Regions from separate parts of the Paenibacillus sp. FJAT-27812 genome, predicted to be linked through region 3. Evidence: riboswitches for the same ligand, from Rfam matches in the RefSeq annotation. Region 3 holds a riboswitch; each other region holds the start of a gene.
The links. Region 3 has a riboswitch for cobalamin ahead of ADU23_RS22760 (ABC transporter substrate-binding protein). Riboswitches for the same ligand answer to the same signal wherever they lie in the genome.
Positions count from the first base shown of each region.

Region 1: another riboswitch for cobalamin. It lies ahead of metE (5-methyltetrahydropteroyltriglutamate--homocysteine S-methyltransferase); the one in region 3 lies ahead of ADU23_RS22760 (ABC transporter substrate-binding protein).
Region 2: another riboswitch for cobalamin. It lies ahead of ADU23_RS17720 (S-layer homology domain-containing protein); the one in region 3 lies ahead of ADU23_RS22760 (ABC transporter substrate-binding protein).

Region 1 covers NZ_LIGH01000001.1:3,710,689-3,716,475, reverse strand. The annotation lists gene ADU23_RS15705 (hypothetical protein) at 1-409, shown strand, start outside; gene ADU23_RS15700 (hypothetical protein) at 509-784, opposite strand; gene metE (5-methyltetrahydropteroyltriglutamate--homocysteine S-methyltransferase) at 902-3,208, opposite strand; cobalamin riboswitch at 3,358-3,552, opposite strand; gene kduD (2-dehydro-3-deoxy-D-gluconate 5-dehydrogenase KduD) at 3,784-4,539, opposite strand; gene ADU23_RS15685 (DeoR/GlpR family DNA-binding transcription regulator) at 4,543-5,337, opposite strand; gene kduI (5-dehydro-4-deoxy-D-glucuronate isomerase) at 5,363-5,787, opposite strand, start outside.
Region 2 covers NZ_LIGH01000001.1:4,193,300-4,199,086, reverse strand. The annotation lists gene ADU23_RS17720 (S-layer homology domain-containing protein) at 1-3,510, opposite strand, end outside; cobalamin riboswitch at 3,687-3,889, opposite strand; gene ADU23_RS17715 (methyl-accepting chemotaxis protein) at 4,042-5,787, opposite strand, start outside.
Region 3 covers NZ_LIGH01000001.1:5,396,513-5,402,299, reverse strand. The annotation lists gene cobT (nicotinate-nucleotide--dimethylbenzimidazole phosphoribosyltransferase) at 1-770, opposite strand, end outside; gene ADU23_RS22770 (heme ABC transporter ATP-binding protein) at 770-1,585, opposite strand; gene ADU23_RS22765 (FecCD family ABC transporter permease) at 1,582-2,583, opposite strand; gene ADU23_RS22760 (ABC transporter substrate-binding protein) at 2,624-3,610, opposite strand; cobalamin riboswitch at 3,756-3,906, opposite strand; gene ADU23_RS22755 (FixH family protein) at 4,120-4,563, shown strand; gene ADU23_RS22750 (sulfite exporter TauE/SafE family protein) at 4,572-5,258, opposite strand; gene ADU23_RS22745 (heavy metal translocating P-type ATPase) at 5,255-5,787, opposite strand, start outside.

The sequences.
Region 1 (5,787 bases), 1.7 Mb from region 3:
AAACCATCTGCACCATTTCACGGAACAGACCCCTTCTTTATCCGTCACACGAATCGAGCTATTCGTCATCCCTGCTCTCGCAGTCGATTCTGCAGGCTATCGCATTTGCCTTCGTTTAACAAGCAATCAAGGATTCGGATGGAGCGAGCTGTTTGCTAGCGATACCGAGGATTCGATTGACCTGGAACGTTGGAGCGATCTGCTTCAGAGCTTTATCGGCAGCGTCCCTCTTCCGCCGCTTCACCATTTCCAATACGACAAAACGGATGAGGACGGACGTATTCTCGACCTATTCGCCTCTGCAGTCAATCATGTTCTCGCACATTCCGCCGATTCGTCTCCGTACAACAGCGATCTTGAAGAATCTGTTTTGCGTCAACGCTCTGTCTCCTATGTTTCTTTGGATTAAATGATTTTATTGCAAAAAAAAGACAGTCCAGAACAAGCAACTAGGTTCTGGACTGTCTTGCTTTTTGCCTGCTATGTCCTCAGCTTCTGCAATGCCCGGTCAAGCAGCATCTGGCTGCCCTTCTCCGTAATTAGTACTTTGCGAACCATTGATGATAACATCCGCATGCCACCTTGTCGCCTCCACATAACGGTCATGGCTGAATCTGACCACATCAAGATATTCTTTTATCGCTTCTTCCACCGAGTAGCGCTCAATCGACAAAGAGTCATTCAAGTCCTCTAATACCTTATCTATGTCAACAGCGGACGGATCATTGAAGTCTTCATAGGCACTCCCAGTGAATTCCGCTACCGTTATGACGACCCTCTCCAAGCATACTGAATTCACTCCTATTTTAATACATGAAGGATCGCTTGTCCCCTTACTCAGCACGAAAAGCCCGCGCTCTCCTCAGAGAGGCACGGGCTTCTTTGTTTCCGGTCGATAAGCTTAGATCGATGCTAATGCGGCACGCTGCTCTCTAACTTTGTACGTTGCCAGCATCATGTTGCGCAGCGAAGCCACCGTTTCTTCCATGCCGCGCGTCTTCAAGCCGCAGTCAGGATTGATCCAGAAGAGGGCAGGATCAAGCACTTTAATCGCACGCTCGATCATGCTGACCATTTCCTCAACGGACGGCACGCGCGGGCTGTGGATGTCGTATACGCCAAGGCCGATCCCTTGGTCATAGGTGTTCTCCTCGAAGCTGTGAATCAGCTCGCCATGGCTGCGTGACGTTTCAATGGAAATAACGTCCGCATCAAGCGCCAAGATCGAATCGATAATGTCGTGGAACTCGCAATAGCACATATGGGTATGGATTTGCGTCGTGTCGCGCACATCTGATGTGGACAAGCGGAATGCATGCACGCCCCATTTCAAATAAGCATCCCAGTCGCTGCGCTTAAGCGGCAAGCCTTCACGCAGTGCCGGCTCATCCACTTGGATCATCTCGATGCCAGCCGACTCAAGCGCTTTTACTTCCTCGGACAATGCCAGCGCGATTTGGTATGCCACTTGCTCGCGCGTAATATCGTTGCGGGCAAAGGACCAGTTCAATATCGTAATCGGGCCAGTCAGCATCCCCTTCACCGGACGATCCGTTAGCGACTGCGCATACACGCTTTCGGTTACGGTCATTGGCTCGGTAAATACGACATCTCCGTAAATAACCGGCGGCTTCACGCAGCGGGAGCCGTAAGATTGTACCCAGCCGTTCTGCGTAAAGGCGAAACCATCCAATTTCTCGCCGAAAAATTCAACCATGTCCGTCCGCTCAAATTCACCGTGAACGAGTACGTCAATGTTAAGCTCTTCTTGGATTTCGATCCAGTTTTTAATTTTTCCATTAATGAAGGAAGCGTAGTCTTGCGAGCTAAGCTCATTCTTTCTCCACTTCTGCCTTGCTTGACGCACATCCAGCGTTTGCGGGAAGCTTCCGATCGTCGTTGTTGGCAGGAGAGGCAAATTCCATTTATGCTGCTGCAGCTTCTGTCTTTCTGCAAAAGGCTTTTGCCTAGCGGACGGATGAGCGGCAACTGCCGCCGCGTCTGCTGCTTGGCGATTACGGGCTGGCGATACCGACAAATTGTGAATCCGCTCGCCGTTTAGCTTAAGCTCCTCAGCACGAAGACCCGCTGTTTCCGTATCAACGGCAAATGCCGCTTCGCTAAGCCATACGATTTCGTCTAGCTTCTCCTCAGCAAAAGCGAGCGCTTCACGCAGTTCAGCTGGCAAATTATTTTCGTTCTTTGCCGTTACAGGCACATGCAGCAGACTGCTCGACGATTGAATGATAAGGCGGTCAGCCTCGATAGCAACCGAAATTTTATCAAGCAGCGCAAGCTTTTGCTTGTAGTCTGAACGCCAAATATTGCGCCCGTCCACAAGACCGATACCTGCCAGCTTGTCCTGAGGGAATCCGAATTGCTCGAGTGCTTGCAGGTTTTTCTCCAAGCCATGAACAAAATCCAAACCGATCGCTTGCACAGGAAGCCCCACTACGGCTTCATAATGCTCTACTGCATCGAAATACGTTTGCAGCAAAATATGAAGCGCAGGCGCTGCCGCATTTAGCTGCTCATAAATGGATTGCACCAAATTAATCTCGTCCTCGGATACCGAAGTAACAAGGATCGGCTCGTCGATTTGTACCCACTGCACACCCTCTTGCTCAAGCTCCTGAAGCAATTGCGCATAAAGCGGTACAAACTGCTCTACCAATTGCGGAAGCTGCTTCGCATCATAACCTTTGGAGAGCTTTAGGAAGGTGTAAGGTCCGATAATGACCGGCTTGCCCTCAATGCCTAGCTTTTGCTTCGCTTCGCGGTACGCCAGCAATGGACGGTTTTCTGTTAATACGGGTTTAGCGCCGGCAAGCTCAGGAACGATATAGTGGTAGTTAGTGTTGAACCATTTGGTCATTTCGCATGCTTGCGCCTGCTGCGTGCCCCTTGCCATAGCATAATACGTTTTAACAGGAACAGGACCCCCTTCATAGCCAAAACGTTCCGGCACTAGGCCAAACATCGCCGAAGTATCCAGCATTTGATCATACAGCGTGAAGTCATTAACCGGGATGATGGTAATGCCTTTTTCCTTTTGCAGCTTCAGGTTGTTCAACCGAATGCCTTCCAGCGTCTCAAGAAAAACGCTCTCCTCCAAATCGCCTTTCCAAAATGCTTCAAGCGCTTTTTTCCATTCCCGGTTTTCGCCGATACGCGGATAACCAAGTACGCTGCTTTTTAGTTTACTCATACTCCATGTTCCTCCTAATAAATGTAATTAAGTTAAAATAAGAACGCAAAAAGGGCGTCGTTACCTTAAAAGAAACAAAGGTAAAGACGCCCGTCGTTAAATTAAACAGCGGTCCTGTCTTAACACCTCCCTATCTCCCGTAGGTAAAAGCAGTGTCGTTCAAATAGGCAGGTCTCCTGGCTCCAGTATCATCATCTTCAGCTTGCCTTCCCAATCCGCTCGGATCAGTGGCATCAACGCTTGGACTCCTCTGTTACAGTGGCGGGACCGCGCCGGCATCGCACCGGACTTCCCTTTTAAGCTCAAGCCTCTTAAGCATGAGCACCTATTTCCACTTATTCAGTTATTGATCGCTATCAGCTAGCAATACGAATAACCATACACTCGAATTAATAATCATTCCATGCAAGTAACGCATATCAAGCTCAACTACTGCATGGCACACGTAATTATACTATAATATCGCCAATTTAGCGACAATTCGCACTATACGCATGTATTAACTGTATTATACGAAAAAAAGGCTTCCCCACTCGCAGGCTGCGCTGCGCTGGGAAAGCCCTATTATAATCGTTCTACCTAACTAACCAACCGCCGTCTACTGCCAATATATGACCATTCATATAATCAGAGGCAGCGGAGGACAAAAATACGGCCGGGCCAATCAAATCCTCAGACGTTCCCCAGCGTCCCGCAGGGATGCGCTGCAAAATTTGGGCGCTGCGCACCGGGTCCTCACGAAGCGCTTCCGTATTGTCCGTGCTCATATATCCAGGCGCAATCGCATTCACTTGCAAGCCTTTGCCCGCCCATTCGCTAGCAAGCGCTTTGGTGAGCCCTGCTACCGCATGTTTGCTGGATGTATAACCAGGAACGTTAATCCCCCCTTGGAAGGAGAGCATCGATGCGATATTAATGATTTTGCCGGAGCCTTGCTCGATCATATGCTTGCCCGCAAGCTGGGAAAGGACAAAGACCGAATTCAAGTTAACGTCGAGCACATCCTGCCAATCCTCATAGCTATGCTCAGCAGCAGGAGTCCGGCGAATAATGCCGGCATTATTGACCAAAATATCGATGCGTCCCAGTTCATCAACCGTACGTTCGATAATGCCCGCAAGCTTGGCGCGATCCGAAATATCGGCTTGGATCGTAATCGCCTTGCGCCCCAGCGCCCGAACGGCGTCCGCTGCTTTGTCAGCAGGCGTGCTGTTCGTGACAAGCGCCACATCGGCGCCCGCCTCGGCTAGTCCAAGCGCAATCGCTGCGCCAAGCCCACGGCCTGCGCCCGTTACGATAGCTGTTTTTCCCGTTAAATCAAACAAACCCATCGGTTATGTCCTCCCTCTCGCACGCTTCCCGCTTTCTGGAAGCTCCGCCTTCATCATCTTTATATCAAGTGCCTCGTATTTCGCTGCAACCTCGGACGAGATGCCATCATCGGTAATGATATAGTCAATCTCGCTCAGCTCAGCAAAAGTAATCAAGGCGCCTTTGTCGAATTTGTTATGATCAGCCAGACAATAGACAGTCTTGGCGTTCTCCAAATACAGCTTCTTCAGCTTCGACAATTCCTCTGTAAAGATCGTAAGCCCGTATTCCAAATGAATGCCCGTGGTGGATAGGAACAGCTTATGGACATTCAACCGTTTAATCCACTCCTGCGATTCCGCGCCAATGAGCAGATTGTTGTGGCGGTAGCCGCCGGGAATAACGAGCCTAACTTGATCCTTCAAGGTCAGCTCCCGAATAATAAGCAGATCATTCGTAAGCACGGTTACGGGGATATTCGGCAGCCGCTTCGCCATCTCAAGCGTCGTGCTGCCCGCATCCAGCGCGATGATATCGTTAGGCTCGATGCAGGTGAGCGCAAGCGCCGCAATGGCCGACTTCTCCTGTTGATGCTTGCTGTTTGGAAATTGCAAGGGATAAAGGCTATCTTCACCCTCCTGCTCCACGACAGCTCCGCCATGCGTTCGTTTCAGAAGTCCCTTCTCCTCGAGCTTCTCCAAGTCCTCGCGAACCGTCTTTTCTGTAACGCCAAATTGCTCGCTTAGCTCGGAAACCTTAACCGCGCCAAGCTGCTCTAATTTTTCTATAATTTTACGATGCCGTTCAGCAGCAAGCATGGTGCACCCCCTGTAGCGAATGTTTCTATTTTAGCTCGCTTGCAGGTACCGCGTCCATGTCTGTAAAGGTATAGTTCTCACCTGCCATCGACCAGCAGAACGTGTAGTTGCTCGTCCCCACGCCGGAGTGGATCGACCAAGGCGGCGAGATGATCGCTTGCTCGCTTGCTACAACCAGATGTCTCGTCTGCGAAGGCTCGCCCATCATGTGGAATACGCGTGCGTCAGCGTTCATATCAAAGTACAAGTACGCTTCCATGCGGCGGTCATGAACATGCGAAGGCATTGTGTTCCAGACGCTTCCTGTTTTGAGGCTTGTTACGCCAAGCATAAGCTGGCAGCTTTGGATGCCGTCTGCATGAATGTATTTGTAAAGAATACGTTCGTTGGAAGTTTCTTGCGAGCCAAGATGAGTTGGATTCGCTTCCTCCATCGTCATCTTGCGCGTAG
Region 2 (5,787 bases), 1.2 Mb from region 3:
TTTAGTTTGGACAGGTACTTTAATTTGGATGAAAACTGGATTTTGGAAAACAGTGCCGTTAGGCGTAAATTCAAAGACTCCAGACGCCAATTCATCGCGCTGTAATGTAAGCTCTTCTATGCTTATTGCTGTATTTTGCTTTACAGAGCCTGCTGGAAGCACAAGCTTCACTTTTGCATCTGAATCTTGAATAATCGTTTCGTTACTCGAAGCTGCACTTTGGCTTAACTTCACTTTAGATTTGTTGAGCAGCTTGATGAGCTCAGCAAGCTCTGCTGCACTCATTGGCGTATTCGCATTGATTGAAACCGTTGTTTGGCCAACCTTGTCAATCGGAGTCGTGTTATTAGCTGACAACGTTAGTTTAGTAAACTCACTAATAACGTCTTTAGAAATGCTGGATGGCACTTCCGGTTGGCCAGCAATCGGTCCTTCAACCGGATTCGAAGATCCTAAATCTTTACCTCCATCAACTGTGTATCTCCAAGCAACCTCGTCATTTGGCTGCAGCAAGTATGCCCCCGCGCTTACATCAGGGAATGTACCATTGACCGAATACATCCAACCGCTCAATGTTCCACGATCAAACTCAGCTAGCCCGTCTATTGCGGATACGTATGTTGAAGGTCCCGTACCGCTTGAAACGACCTTGCCTCCTAATTCGCGTTGAAGAATAGAGAAAGCAGTATCACCTTCTTGGAGCTTTAACGATTTTGATCCAAGAATAGTTCCTTTTATTTTGTCTCCCAATACTTTCAACGTCACATATTGATCAACCGGATTTGGATCAGCCGGACTAATCGTTAATGCGAATGATTGACGAACGATGCTAGGAGAGTTATCCGAACGATATTGCGTAACTTCTCCGTTGTTTAAGCCTGCCGTTCCGATTCCATTAGGGAACGCAGCTACACCATTATCATCCGCTAATGCTGATTGACTGCCAATCGTAACTTTTGCCCCTGCCGCAGGAGTAACCACAGGCACATGATTATTCCAATCCCAGCCTTCCTTGCTTACTGTTACGGAAAAAGGTTGGCCTGCTTTAGGCGAGCTTGGAGCAGTTGTAACAGCATGAACAAACTGAGTATCAAAATCACCGTAATATACAGTAAGGTGATCAGATTCCTCTAGTACAAAATCAGCAATGCCAACTGAAGGTGTAATCCATTCACCATTTCTCTTGATTGCATACTGCCAACCGTCATAACCTTGGTACGTTTTTTCACTGATTCCAGCAATAGAAGTTACATAATCGCCAAAAGAAGGATGTGTTGTAACTTGAAGAGCTATTTTTTGATCAGCCGTAAGATCTTTTAGAGCATCAAGAGCGCTGTACCCATTTGCAGTACCTGTTGCTATATTCGCCTGCGGACCTTCAATATCAACCGCGACATCAACAGCAAAAGCAACGCCTGGCATTACTCTTCCGGCAAAATTGTACAATCTACCTTTTTTATTGGCGAATAGGCTATACGCGTCTAAAGCCTGTAAAGCTTGTTCCGTCGCCATGCCATTGCTTTTTCCAGTTAATAAATGCGAAAACCCGCCATCTGCTTGTGCAAAGCTTAACAGCTTATCGAGAAGGTTTATTCCATTTTTAGTAAAGGCTACGCCTGTTGGATCAATTCCATGAGCAGTAAGCCCGATTATAGCCTGTGAAATGCTTTCACTGCTTTCTCCGCCATAACCGCCATGTGTTTTTTGATTTATAGACAACCAATGTATGGCTTTCTCGCCCGCTGTCTTCACATCTACTTTATCCATGTATGGCGCAAGCGCAATAAGAGCCATTGCCGTCATATCTGCTTCGCTATTTGAACCGCCCCATGCAAAACCGCCATCAGGCAATTGCTTGTTAACAATAGCTTCTGCTAGTTTATCTCGCGTCCACAAAGAATCTTCCGGCAGTTTATAGTTACCTGAGTCCAAAGCAATTAGACTGTATAAAGGTCCATTCAATCCTTGGCTAACAATCCCTTTGTGATTATATATCTTTTCAATTAAATTATAGCTTGCAAAATCTTCTGCGTCATAGCCTAACGCCGTAATAGCCATTGAAAAACGTGCATAATCCGTTACAAAAGTAAACGTATTATTTGTTTTCTTTAAATTAGCAACAAGCTGCTCGTAGTAAGCTGCCGGTGTTTTTTGTCCAGCTTGTGCAAGGGCAAGGGCTTGCCACTCAGAAGTGACGCCTTTGCTTTTGATATACTTCGCTGCATTGTTAATGGCAGAATCTACTTTTTCAGAACCCTTTAAAATACTTAAGTAATAAATTCTAGGCTCTTTGTTACCTTCTTGGGCAATAACCCGTACAATACGGGGTTTTTTTTCGTTTAGCGTCAATATTTTATCGACTGGCGTGTTAACCGCACCACTCGTGTTATTTACGAAAAGCTGATCGACTTTTTTGGTTGTATTAGCAGTTACCTTTATCGTGTCAGCGTTCACTTTAATATCTTTATAGACATAAACACTGTCCTGTATCGTAACTTCCTTGGAACCAGAACCATGTTCGATACCTGCCAAGGTGATCGAGCTTAGGCTTGGCGTTTGTTCAATTGCGCTGTCTGCATCATGCAGTTGTAGTGAAGTCACTTCTGTACTTATTTCACCAAAAGGACCTCCGTCAATCTGTACGGCAGTATAGACTTTAATAAAATCAATGCTTTCTAAATTAACCGGCATGCCGTTCTCATCAACAGCCCAGCTAATGTCAATTCCTTCACCTTTAGCGTTTGCTGGTACATAGGGATTTCCTGCTACATTATAAGGGGCACTGCCATTGGAATGAGTATCTGTATATCCAAAAGCCGTATTTCGAGTAGTAATTTTCACTCCCGAATAAGTCCGAGCCAAATTATCGATTGCAGGCTGTGCTAATGGATAATTTGCCGGAATGGGATAATAGGAATGTTTATGAAAACTATTAGTCTTAATAAAACCTGTCGCACCTTCGTTATCCGCCCAAGGTACGTTCAAGCCGTTTGGTGCAGCGAATTCTGGATCAGGATTCGTGTATGTCGTTGCATAATCCCAGATCGTTGAATCCTCATAATGCTCTGAACCTGCGATATAGTACCACTTTGCCGGTTTGCCTGTTCCATCGTCTTGTGCGACAGCAACTGCTCCTGGCTCCTCAAATCCACTAAAAGCATTTCCGTAAACCGTAAAATCCACGCCGTAAGGGTGATCCTTACTGTTTTGAACCGGTGCATTTGTTTTAAATACGACAGCACCACCAAAGCCGCCTAAAGACACGCCGCTTGATAACACATTGTTATTCCAACTTTGATTTACGTCCCCAATGCCGCCAAAACCGGATTCATTGACAAACTGACCAGGAGCTGGAAGCAAGTCATAAATGGTAAACGGACCTAAATCAGGATTTGCATCCTCTGCAGCAACCTTGGCCGCTGGCAAAAACGCTGAGCTTGCCGCAGTGATAAATACGGTTAAGCTCAATATTAAAGCTAATAATTTTTGCGATAATGCTTGAGTTTTCATTAGTAACCTCTCTCTTCAATAAATTATGTTCAAACAAATAAAAGCCGCCCTAGGAGGACGGCTTTCAATAAACATGCATGCAAGCATGCGAACACACATAAGCAATGGCGTTTAAACGTAAATATTACGCATAAGTCGCCAATTAGACTGTTTCTTTTTCTCTCCACCCGAAGAACTAGAAACTTAAGAAATTGGCAGGTTTCCTGGCTCATGAGTCATCGTTCCTCGTCGCCTTCCCAGATCATTGATTATCCAGTGGCATTTTGACGAGATACTCTTCATTTACAGTGGCGGGACCGCGACGGAATTGCACCGAACTTCCCTATTAAGCTCTATAGCCAACTACTAAGCATAGAGCACCATATTTCCTTCGTTATATTCATTTGTACTAAAGATCATACAAGGAATGGAGATGGTTTGTCTATACCTAACACAGCGAAAAAGCAACAATTCATTGATGGATAGTATGATATCTAACCATTACTTCACTATCTTAGGAAAAATATAAAATTATGTTATTTTCGCACTCAGCTATTCAATCCTAAATCGCTCAATCGACCGCTGAAGCTCCTCCGCCAGCTCATTTACCGACGACGCAAGTGCCAGTGTCTCAGCAGCAAGCTGATTTTGCCGCTCGGTATCCGCTGCCGATTGCAGAGCGTGGCTGGAGGTTGCTTTGGCTACCTGTGCCATCGTATCAACGGATGCGCTGACCTGTTCGCTGCCTGCCGCCATTTCCTCGGTTGATGCGGAAACGTCTTGTATTTGCGCTGCAACTAAGCGTGATTCGTTCCATAACGAATCAAACGATGCCTTCAGCTCTTGCACGGTTTCCAATCCCTGCTCCATTTCCTGATCGCCGGTATTTACGGCACCTACCGCATTTGCTGTCAAGGCTAGCACTTGATCGATCGTCTCCGCAATATGTCCGGCATGTGCCGAAGCCTGCTCCGCCAGCTTTCTAATTTCATTCGAAACGACCGAGAAGCCAAGGCCATATTCACCGGCATGTGCCGCCTCGATCGCAGCGTTCAGTGCCAGCAAATTGGTCTGGCTAGCAATCGCCGATATTGTTCCTGCCATTTCTTGAATTTCAGAAGAACGCTCATTAAGCTGCCCAATGACATGTGAGATGGAAGCGGTGGCTGCGCCCAATCTTTCCATTTGCACAACGGCTTTGTCCGACTTTTCATGGCCCAGCTCGGCTGCATGCAGCATATCGCCAGACGCTTCCGCCATCACATTCGATGAATGTGCAATTCTTCCCACGCTAGCCGCCATCTCCTCCATCGATCTGGCAGCCTCATCTGCGCCAACTGCTTGATTTTCTGCGCCTAGCGCCATTTCGTTCACGGCAGAAGCTAGCTGCGAAGAGAGCTCTCTGCTCTGGTGCGAGCCTGCGCTTAATTTGCCGGCAAGCTCCGATACGGAAGCGGAATTGTTTCGAATCGCCCGCATCAGGCTTTGCATATGCTCGATAAACCGATTGACCTCCTCCGCCAGCCGCGAAATTTCATCATCTCCCTTTACCTCTATGCGGTAAGTAAGATCGGCTTCGCTAGAGTTAAGATTGACAGCGGCACGCACGATGCTGCGAAGCTTTCGTCCAACGACCAGCTGCGATAGAAGAAACAAGATGACTAGAACAACGACCATTAAGCCGCCGAATTGCAGCAGTACTTTGGTCCTCTCGGCTGCTATGAGCGCATCCGCCTTCTCCTTGGATACGGCGACGCGAACGGCGCCCCAATGCTTGCCGTCTATCATAAGCGGATAAGAGATATCCCATGCCTCTACTGTTCGTCCATCGATAAGACGGTCATATTTTTGCAAATAGACCTCATCCGTATTCGTATTCATGACGGCGTTATAACCTGTTTGATCATTAAAAACACGGTTGGCCCGGTAGTTTTGGCTAAGAAAGCCCTCATCTCCCCAAGCATCCTTGGACGCTTCTCCTAATTTGCTATAAATACTATTATGCGTTGCAATATAGCCTGCGTAGCTTGGGTTGTCCGAATAGGCAGCCGCCATCGCGTAAATGACATCCTCTTCGTTCATAAAGCTATCCAGAATGCCCTGCCAACGGTCATCCGTATATCGATCGTAAGCGCTATCGTATTTCAATTCGTACTGAGAGAGCGGAATCGTTTCGCCATTATACAAAACCGCCTCCTTTGAAGCGTACGCTGTGTCTTTGATCCTGTTTGCGGCTGACTGCTCGCTTTGGGGATTAACGGTCAGCTCATCGTTGAACAAATGCTGCTTAAGCGTGTC
Region 3 (5,787 bases):
CCAACAAGCCCGGCGATTTCCGCGCCGCCTACCTTGGCAAGCACATCAATGGGATCAGCATCATCAGCAACAGCTTTAAGCCCATTAACGGCAATCGCGCGCTTCACGACCTCCACCTTGTTCAACCAACTTGCATCATTGATGCCGGTTCCGCGGCCAACCGATTCCTCTGGCGAGAGTCCCGTCAACACCGTAGTAAGCGCGGCGCTTGCCGTCGTATTGCCTATGCCCATTTCGCCTGTCGCAAATAAACGACAGCCTTGTTGGTACTGCTCGCTCACGACCTCTATGCCAACCATAATGGCCCCAATCGCTTCCTCGCGCGTCATTGCCGCCTGCTTTGCCATATTCGCCGTTCCTCGCATGACTTTGCGGCTTACGAGCCGTTCATGCTCCAAATCCGCATTCACGCCAATATCGACACATACGACTTCCGCGCCCGCTTGTCTAGCCAATACGTTTACCGCCGCCCCGCCGTTTAGAAAATTTAGTACCATCTGCGGCGTGACGGCTTGCGGAAACGCGCTAACCCCTTCGTCGCATACACCATGGTCGCCAGCCATCACAATGACGGCTTTACGCGACAAATCGGGCCATAACTGACCTGTGATGCCTGCGAGCTGACTAGCGAGCGCTTCGAGCTTGCCAAGGCTGCCCGGCGGCTTCGTCAATGAATCAGAATGCTGCAAAGCAAGTGCGGCAGCCTCTTCATGAAACGGTTTAATTTGCTTAACCGTCTTCTTTAGTTCTATGTACGCTTCGTTTTCCATCACTTTAGCTCCTTCAAGCCCATACTAAATGCATAGTTATTTCCATTTGGTTGAAGCATAATTTGCGGCACTCCCGTTACAGGGTGGGCGATGACGGCTGTTGTTGTTTCATATACCTGCTCGATCAGTGAAGCAGTCAGCACATGATGCGGATTGCCGGCAGCAGCAACCTTGCCTTGATGAAGCACGACAAGCTCATCGCAGTAGAGGGAAGCCAAATTCAAGTCATGGAGCACGGCGATAACCGTAAGATCGCGCTCTCTCTGCCATGCCCTTACCGTATCCAGCAGCTGCACCTGAAAGCCAATATCCAAATAGGTAGTCGGCTCGTCCAGCAAAATAATAGAAGGCTCTTGCGCCATCAGCTTTGCGAGTGCTACGCGCTGCCTTTCTCCGCCGCTTAGCTGATCCATCTTGCGATGCTCAAGCTCCTTAAGACCCATTGCGGTTAAAGCCCTGTCAATGATCGACTCGCTGTCCTGCTCTTCGCCCCCAAGCCAGTTTTGAAAAGGAAATCTCCCCATCCCGACGACCTCGCGCACTGAGAATCCAACGGGCGGCAGCCCGCTTTGCTCCAGCACCGCCATCTTCTTAGCCAGCTGTTTGCGGGGATATGATGCTATATTTTGCCCTGCAAGCAGCACTTCCCCTTGCTTAGGCTGATCAACGCCCGAGAGCAGCTGCAGCAGCGTCGATTTGCCTACCCCGTTGGGACCAATAATGCCGTACATGCGTCCTTTTTGAAAGGAACAGGAAAGCCCGTTCAGCACGATCCTTCCTTGTACGGTTTGTATGATGTTATGTGCCTCGATCATCTCATCCCTCCTTGCTTCAGCTTCCGTCTATGCAGCAAATAAGCGAAGAATGGGGCGCCGATCAGAGCCGTAACGACTCCAAGCGGAATTTCTTTTGGCGTCAACGCCATTCTTGCCAGCGTATCCGCCCAGAGGACGAACACGCCGCCGCCGATGGCAGACAAAGGCGTTATCAAGCGATAGTCGGGGCCTACCAGCAGACGGATCAAATGCGGTACCACAAGCCCCACGAAGCCAATAACGCCGGAAACGGAAACCGCTGCCGCGGTTAGCAGCGTCGAGCTGATTAACACGATCAGTTTCGTTCGCTCGACGCGTACGCCTAGATGGGCAGCATGCCGCTCGCCAAGCACGAACAAATTAAGAGGCTGGCCATAGGCGAGCAGCAGAGGAAATCCAACGAGCAGAAACGGAATTAGCATATAGACATTTTCCCAGCTCCGCATCGCAAGCGAGCCCATCAACCAGAACAAAATCTGGTTGACAACCCCCTCCGACATCGAAACCATAAACGAAACGAAAGCGCCAAGAAAAGATTGAATAATGACACCTGAGAGGATAAGCGTTTCAATATGCATGACACCTTTGCTGCGCGACAGCCAAAAGACGCCAAGCAGCGTGACCGTTCCGGTACCGAAGGCCACAAGCGGGATCGACCATATGCCAAGCACCGTTTGCAGTCCGAACAAAATGATAAATGCGGCGCCCACCGAGCTTCCGGAAGCGACGCCTAACGTATATGGATCGGCTAACGGATTGCGCAGCACGCCTTGAAAGCCGGTCCCTGCAAGCGCAAGGCATGCGCCTACGAGGACAGCAAGCAGAACGCGCGAGAGCCTTATTTGGGTAACGATTGCTATTTGACCGGGCGTGTAAGAAACCGGCTTATCCGCAAGCCATGGCAGCTGATGAACGAGGATGCCCCACACGTCACCGAGCGAAATGCCGGCCGAGCCAATTGATAAACTTACAACGATAGAAACAGCAAGAAGGAGCATAGCTGCTCCTCCATACCAAACTAATTTATAGGTCATTTGATTATTTTACGAGATCCGGGTGAATGACTTTAGCAAGCTCAAGCAAGCCCTCGGCAAGGCGAGGCCCAACACGTACGAGCGGGTCCTCAGTTACCGCGTGCATGTGTTTATTTTTCACCGCATCGATGACATCCCAGCCTGGGCGGCTTTCAATGCCAACGACGATCGGATTCGGCTCCTCCTTCAAAGCAGGATAGATGATGAGCTCAGGATTTTGTTTAACGACTTCCTCTGCGCTAATTTCATACCAGCCCGGCGACCCGGCGGCAATGTTTTTGCCTCCTGCAAGCGTCAGCAGCTCATCGAGGAAAGTGCCGGAACCTACTGTCCAGCCTACGGAAAACTCCAAATATACATTCTTTTTGTCAGCGTCTTTCACTGCATCCGTTACCTGCTGCTTAACTGCGCGCATATGCTCAGCGACAGCAGCCGCTTCCGTTTGTTTATTCATAATATGACCTAAATTTTCGATTTTGGCAATAACGGCATCATAGGTAAGCGGATCAGACGCGAACACCGGAATTTTCAATTCGCGAAGCTTCGTGATGGCTTCCGTATTCATCGATGATGAAGCCAGCACAAGATCAGGATCAAGCGCGGCTACCGCTTCGATATTAGTCGTCATGTCGCCTACTTTAGGCTTAGATGCTGCTTCCTCCGGATAATTGCTATATTGATCGACGCCTACGACCTGCTCGCCAGAGCCAATCGCGTAAATGGCTTCCGTTTCACTAGGCACGAGCGTAACAACCTTAGTCGGCGCTTGCGCGAACGTGATCTCCGTTCCCGTATCGTCTTTTAATGTAAGCGGATATGCGGTAGTGTTATCCGATGGCGCCGGCGTAGCCGTTTGCTCCGTATTGGCCGGTGAATTGCTAGGCTTGTTCTCCTTGTCGCTGCTCGCTCCGCAAGCTGCTGTAAAAACTAGCAGCATCGCTAACAGCAAACCAAACAGAATCTTCGTCATATTGCGTTTTTTTTCATTCATTTTAACGTTACTCCCCTATATGTTTTTTTCGTATAAAATAAAAAAAGCATCTCTGACAATAGTGCCAGAAATGCTCTCATACGCGCTCTACTCAATCATCCAAGCGGCAAGCTTCCAAAGCACTCTCCCCAAGTCCACGTAGGTATAAGCGTTATGTAAATAGGCAGATTTTCTGACTCGGACATCACAGCATGCTGCTTGCTGCTATTCCTTACAGTGGCGGGTCCGTGCCGGTATCTCACCGGTCTTCCCTATTAAGCTTCATGCGATTTCCGACCTTCGAACTTTGTTTGTCAGAATACTTCGCATCAGCACCTATTTATACAATATAAAATTATCCGTAGTTAATATACACCGTCTCTTAAAATTTGTCCAACATCGCTCATGTCGCTCTGATGACCGATGCCGCGCGTTCTGCTCCTGACTTTTGCCGCATAGGTAACGTAATAAGCCTCTTCATTATTAGTGGCAACGACCAAATCCATTGGATCAAAGGAGGTACAATCTTCATGCAGCCTAATGCCAAATCAACCTCGCCTCTATATAAATTCCTCTTCCTGCTCATTGGGGCAGCTCTTCTTGTCGCAGCAGCATTCACTTTGCTTAGCGAGCCAAGCGATGCAGCCCCGCCTATTACGGAGCACGCCCTCGGGAGCGGCCATGCCATTTGGTCGATCAATCCGTATCCGGCTAAGGTGCTGCGCGGCAATCGCTTTTTGATCGACCTTACCGACGAATCCGGCGCTGCGTTGCAGGGTGCAAGCTTATCCGTCAACCTTGAGATGATGGATATGGTGTGCGGTGATTATGCGTTCAAAATGACCGAAGCGTCACCCGGACAATATTCGGGTGACGGCGTCCCGTTGATGGCTGGTACGTGGAAGGCAACGGTCACGGTTCAAACAGGCGATCAAACGTATACGATCGTAAGGATGCTGAAGGCAATCCATTGAACGGCAGATCACCAAAGCCAAGGATTGATCGATGGGATGATGCCATTAACGGCTAACCCGCGCAAAATCGAAATGACGCCTACGGCAATTGCCGTTGCAACGCTCGCTTTGCGCATGAACCGCCGCCACTTTTTATTTGCGAAGGCAGCAATGTACGCAGCTGCAGCTAATGCCGGAAAAGTGGAGAGGCCAAACAAAGCCATGACTGCTGCGCCTTCAAGGCCTGAGCCGGTAGCGGCGGCTGTCATTTGCATCGCATAAGTCAAGCCGCAGGGCAAGAAGCCAAATGCGATGCCCGTAGCGAGCAAATGCCCGGTTTCTTGACCCGCTGAGCGCTGCGCCCCTCCAACCAATCGCTTGTGGAGAAAGGCCGACAATCGGTTCATAAAGGGCAGCTGGAACCTGCGCCAAAGCCAGAGCAGCAAGAAGCATCCGCCGATAATGGACGCTAGTCCCTGCACGCCTGCCAGCTTGCCTGCTACATCAACAAACGAGCCGACCGTTCCCATGACAGCTCCTAATAGCGAATAAGACAAGATTCGTCCCGCATTATAAAGCAGCATCGATTTCTGGGCTGATGCAGTAGAATTCAGCGACACGGCGGACACGATCCCCCCGCACATCCCGATGCAATGCGGAGCGCTGAACAATCCGGTCAAAATAATAAAGCCAACCTGCTGCCATGTGATCGTCATTCGTTTGTCCCAGCCTTGCGCCGAAGCTGGCCAGTCAGCCGAAGCGCATTGGCGACAACCGACACGGAGCTAAGCGCCATAGCCGTTCCCGCCATCCAAGGCTCCAGCAGACCAAAAGCTGCAAAAGGAATGATGATTACATTGTAGATAAAGGCAAAGGTTAAGTTTTGCCTTACATTTCGAATCGTTAATCGGCTTATTTTGATCGCTTCAGGGATGGCTTGCAGTCGTGAGAATAACAAGGTCATGTGACCTGCGCTCAGCGCGGCGTCCGTCCCTTCTCCCATCGCGAGCCCCACATCCGCAGCGGCGAGCGCGGGCGCGTCATTCCAGCCGTCGCCTGCCATAGCGACCCGCTTGCCTCGGCGCTTCAACTTCTCCACTAGCTCAACCTTATGCTCCGGCAGCATGGAAGCATGCACGCTAGCGATGCCAACGGCTTTGGCCGCCGCAAGCGCAGGCGCCTCATGATCGCCCGTTGCAAGCATCGATGAAACGCCAAGCGCCTTAAGCGCTTTGATCGTATTTT